DNA from 2 places in the Streptomyces sp. HUAS TT11 genome. Region 2 is predicted to be linked to the other one. Evidence: predicted binding sites of a transcription regulator. Region 2 holds the regulator's gene; the other holds the start of a gene.
What was found. Region 2 encodes HspR, which represses chaperone genes until heat shock. Its sites were predicted from a motif close to TTGAGNNNNNNNNNCTCAA; they were not measured.
Positions count from the first base shown of each region.

Region 1: the regulator HspR is predicted to act here: its motif matches at 1,589-1,607, upstream of lon (endopeptidase La).

Region 1 is NZ_CP196184.1:3,319,257-3,321,649, forward strand. Features, by position in the region: gene lon (endopeptidase La) at 1-1,566, opposite strand, end outside; gene ACSHXN_RS14810 (GNAT family N-acetyltransferase) at 1,897-2,393, shown strand, end outside.
Region 2 is NZ_CP196184.1:4,463,842-4,466,234, reverse strand. Features, by position in the region: gene dnaJ (molecular chaperone DnaJ) at 1-982, shown strand, start outside; gene ACSHXN_RS19955 (heat shock protein transcriptional repressor HspR) at 987-1,439, shown strand; gene ACSHXN_RS19950 (PA14 domain-containing protein) at 1,503-2,393, opposite strand, start outside.

The DNA.
Region 1 (2,393 bases), 1.1 Mb from region 2:
CAGCTGGCGCGGGAGCAGGTGGTCGCGGGCGATGACGACCTTCTCGTCCTCGGTGTAGCCGTCGAGGCGGACCAGCTCCATACGGTCGAGCAGGGCCTCCGGGATGGCTTCCAGGACATTGGCCGTCGCGAGGAACACCACGTCGGACAGGTCGAGTTCGACCTCGAGGTAGTGGTCGCGGAAGGTGTGGTTCTGCGCCGGGTCCAGGACCTCGAGCAGGGCTGCGGCCGGGTCGCCCCGGAAGTCCGAGCCCACCTTGTCGATCTCGTCGAGCAGGACGACCGGGTTCATCGAACCGGCCTCCTTGACGGCGCGGACGATCCGGCCCGGCAGGGCGCCCACGTACGTGCGCCGGTGACCGCGGATCTCCGCCTCGTCACGCACGCCGCCGAGCGCGACCCGCACGAACTTGCGCCCCATGGCGTGCGCCACCGACTCGCCGAGGCTCGTCTTGCCCACACCCGGCGGGCCGACGAGGGCGAGAACGGCACCTCCGCGCCGTCCGCCGACGACTCCCAGACCCCGGTCGGCGCGCCGCTTGCGCACCGCCAGGTACTCGGTGATGCGCTCCTTCACGTCCTCCAGGCCCGCGTGCTCGGCGTCCAGGACGGCCTTGGCGCCGCGGATGTCGTACTCGTCCTCGGTGCGCTCGTTCCACGGCAGTTCGAGCACGGTGTCCAGCCAGGTCCGGATCCACGACCCCTCGGGCGACTGGTCGCTCGACCGCTCCAGCTTGTCGACCTCCTTCAGAGCGGCCTCACGGACCTTCTCCGGCAGGTCGGCGGCCTCGACACGGGCCCGGTAGTCGTCGGTCTCCTCGCCTTCCCCGGCCTCCCCGTTGAGCTCGCGCAGCTCCTTGCGCACGGCCTCCAGCTGGCGGCGCAGCAGGAACTCGCGCTGCTGCTTGTCGACGCCCTCCTGGACGTCCTTGGCGATGGACTCCGCGACATCCTGTTCGGCGAGGTGGTCGCGCAGTTGCTGCACGGCGAGCTTCAGCCGGGCGACCGGGTCGACGGTCTCCAGCAGCTCCACCTTCTGTTCGACGGTCAGGAAGGGCGAGTAGCCCGAGTTGTCGGCGAGCGCGGAGACGTCGTCGATCGCCTCGACACGGTCCACGACCTGCCAGGCGCCCCGCTTCTTCAGCCAGGTCGTGGCGAGAGCCTTGTATTCCTTGATCAGTTCGGTCGCGTGTCCCGGCAGCGGGTCGGGCGCGTTCTCGTCGATCCGCGTCCCCTCGACCCACAGCGCCCCACCCGGGCCGGTGGTTCCGGCGCCGATCCGCACGCGGCCGCGGCCGCGGATCAGTGCGCCCGGGTCACCGTCGGCCAGCCGGCCCACCTGCTCGACGGTGCCGAGCACACCGGTGTTCGCGTACGTCCCGTCGATGCGCGGCACCAGCAGAACCGTGGGCTTCCCGGGCTCGGACCGGGCGGCGGCCTGCGCGGCCTCCACGGCCGCGCGTACCTCGGAATCGCTCAGGTCCAGCGGAACCACCATCCCGGGCAGCACGACCTCACCGTCGAGCGGCAACACGGGCAGGGTGAGCGGTGTGGACGTCGAAGCCATGATCTCCCCTTCGGCAGTCAAGTTGAGCTATGCGGACTCAATGCTCCGGAGGATTCGATTGTTCCCACGGCGGCGTTCGCTGTGAGCGATCACGTCTGCCGACTCCGTGAACGGCACGTCAGAGCGGTGCCGCGCACCGCTCACGGCTCCGGTCGTGCGCTGTCCGCGGCGGGGTCCCTCCCCTGCAACGCCCGGGGGGCGGCGGGGCTTCCCGGCCCACGGGACCCGCACGGCCGGGCCGCCCGGTCCACCGCGGACGGTCGCGAGGCGGAAAGCAGTTGCCCCGGCACCGGCGGCCGGCCTTACGGTCTCCCCGTGACGGACACGGAGATGCTGCTCGCCAAGTACGACGACCAGATGCGCGGCGCCCCGCCCACCCTCGCGGCGGGCGTCGTCCACGAGCACGACGGACCGCTGCTGCGGATCGTCGGTCAGCATCGGGGCCTGGTCACCGGGCCGCGCGACCTCGGGGTGCGCGGGACGGAGCTGGACCGGCTGATCGCCCGGCAACGCGACTACTTCGCCGGACGCGGCGAGGCGCTGGAGTGGAAGACGCGCGGGCACGACACCCCGGCCGACGTCGTCGACCGGCTGCGCGCCGCGGGATTCGTGCCCGAGGACCGGGAGACGGTGCTCATCGGACGCACCGAGGAGCTGGCGGTACGGCAGCCCGCCCTCCCGCGGGGCGTCGCACTGCGGCGGGTCACGGCCGATGCGGACATGCGGCGCATCGCCGCGATGGAGTCGGCCGTCTGGGGCGGGGACTGGAGCTGGCTCGCGGACGATCTGATCGGGCGGGTCGCCGCCGACCCCGGTGAGATCGCGAT
Region 2 (2,393 bases):
CGACCCCAAGAAGCGCAAGGAGTACGACGAGGCGCGCGCCCTCTTCGGCAACGGCGGCTTCCGTCCCGGTCCCGGGGCCGGAGGATCGTTCAACTTCGACCTGGGCGACCTCTTCGGCGGTCAGGGCGGCAGCGCCGGGGGGAACTTCGGCGGCGGCATCGGTGACGTCTTCGGGGGCCTGTTCAACCGCGGCGGCGGCGCGGGCACGCGCACGCAGCCGAGGCGCGGCCAGGACATCGAGTCCGAGGTCACGCTCAGCTTCATGGAGGCGGTGGACGGCGCGACCGTTCCACTGCGCATGTCCTCGCAGGCGCCGTGCAAGGCCTGCTCGGGCACCGGCGACAAGAACGGCACGCCGCGGGTGTGCCCGACCTGTGTCGGCACCGGCCAGGTGGCGCGCGGCTCCGGCGGCGGATTCTCGCTGACGGATCCCTGCCCGGACTGCAAGGGCCGCGGACTCATCGCCGAGCATCCCTGTATGGAGTGCAAGGGCAGCGGCCGGGCGAAGTCGTCCCGGACGATGCAGGTCCGCATCCCGGCGGGCGTCACGGACGGGCAGCGCATCCGGCTGCGCGGCAAGGGCGGCCCCGGCGAGCGGGGCGGCCCGGCCGGCGACCTGTATGTCGTCGTGCACGTGGACGCGCACCCCGTCTTCGGCCGCAAGGGCGACAACCTGACGGTGACCGTGCCCGTGACGTTCACGGAGGCGGCGCTCGGCGGCGACATCAGGGTCCCCACCCTCGGCGGACCCGCGGTCACGCTGAAGCTGCCCCCGGGCACGCCCAACGGGCGCACCCTGCGCGCCCGCGGCAAGGGCGCGGTCCGCAAGGACGGCACTCGCGGCGACCTGCTGGTCACCGTCGAGGTGAGTGTTCCGAAGGACCTGTCGGGGAAGGCTCGTGACGCCCTGGAGGCGTATCGCGAGGCGACCGCGGGCGAGGACCCGCGGGCGGAGCTGTTCCAGGCGGCGAAGGGAGCATGAGGAGATGGACGGCCGTCGACGCAACCCGTACGAACTGACCGAGGAGACCCCGGTCTACGTCATCTCGGTGGCGGCCCAGCTCTCCGGCCTGCACCCGCAGACGCTGCGCCAGTACGACCGTCTGGGGCTCGTCTCCCCGGACCGCACGGCCGGCCGGGGCCGGCGCTACTCGGCCCGCGACATCGAACTGCTCCGTCAGGTGCAGCAGTTGTCGCAGGACGAGGGCATCAACCTCGCCGGCATCAAGCGGATCATCGAGCTGGAGAACCAGGTCGCCGCGCTCCAGTCCCGGGTAGCGGAGCTTCAGGCCGCGCTCGACGGCGCGGCGGCGACGATGCGGCAGCGCGAGGCCGCGGTACACGCCTCGTACCGCCGTGACCTGGTGCCGTACCAGGAAGTGCAGCAGACCAGCGCGCTGGTCGTGTGGCGGCCCAAGCGGCAGCAGCAGTCCGACTGACATCACGCCGAAGGGGCGGCACCGGAGACATCTCCGGTGCCGCCCCTTCGCGCGTGGCCGGAGTCAGTGGTCCCAGATGCCGTAGGCGGCGGTCCGCCCGGCCACCTCGGCTCCCGAAGAGTCCGTGAAGACGACGCGGTAGTAGTACAGGCCGAGCCGGTCATCGTGGACGGTGGTGTCCATGTAGGAGTTGCGGTCGCCGACCCGGCCCGCGACGAGTGTGGTCCAGGCCCCCTGGGCCGCATCCCAGCGGTCCACGCGGTAGCCGGCCAGTACGGAGCAGTCGCCGAGGCCCGAGCTCGCGGAACAGTCGACGGACAGATCCGGGTACAGGTCCCCGCGGATCTCGGCGCCGGTCCAGCCGGGCGGCCGGGTGTCGGGGAGGGTCACCGGGACATCGGTGGTGTGGAAGAAGCCGGGCTCCATGCCGTCGTACAGACCGTGGCCGTCCGTCGCGGCCACCCGGTAGACGTGGGTGGCGCCGTCCGGGACCGTCGGGCAGAGGATCTCGGTCGCCCGGGAGTCGGTGGTCCAGCAGTTCTTCTCCCAGACCGTCTCGCCGGTCTCCGGGTCGACGGTGCCCTGCCAGACGTAGTAGCCGGTGACGTCGTCGTCGGCGGGCGGCTCCCAGGTCAGCCGGACGCCGAGCGGGACCGTCTGCGCGGTCGGGTTCCCGACCGGTGCCGGGCGCCGTGTGTCCGGCGTGGTCGCCGTGGCGACCGGACCGGGCTGCGACACGTGCCCGTACGGGTCGATCGTCACGATCCGGTACTCGTACGTCGTCTCGGACTCGCCGGAGACGTCCCAGCAGGTGCCGTTGATCTGCGTGGCGCCCGCGTACGCGGGGGCGTCGTCACCCGCCCAGGTCAGATACGTGGAGGGTGCCTCCAAGGGCTCGTCCCAAGGGCTGTTCGGCTTGCACCGGTCCACGACGGTGCTCCGGCCGGTCGCCGG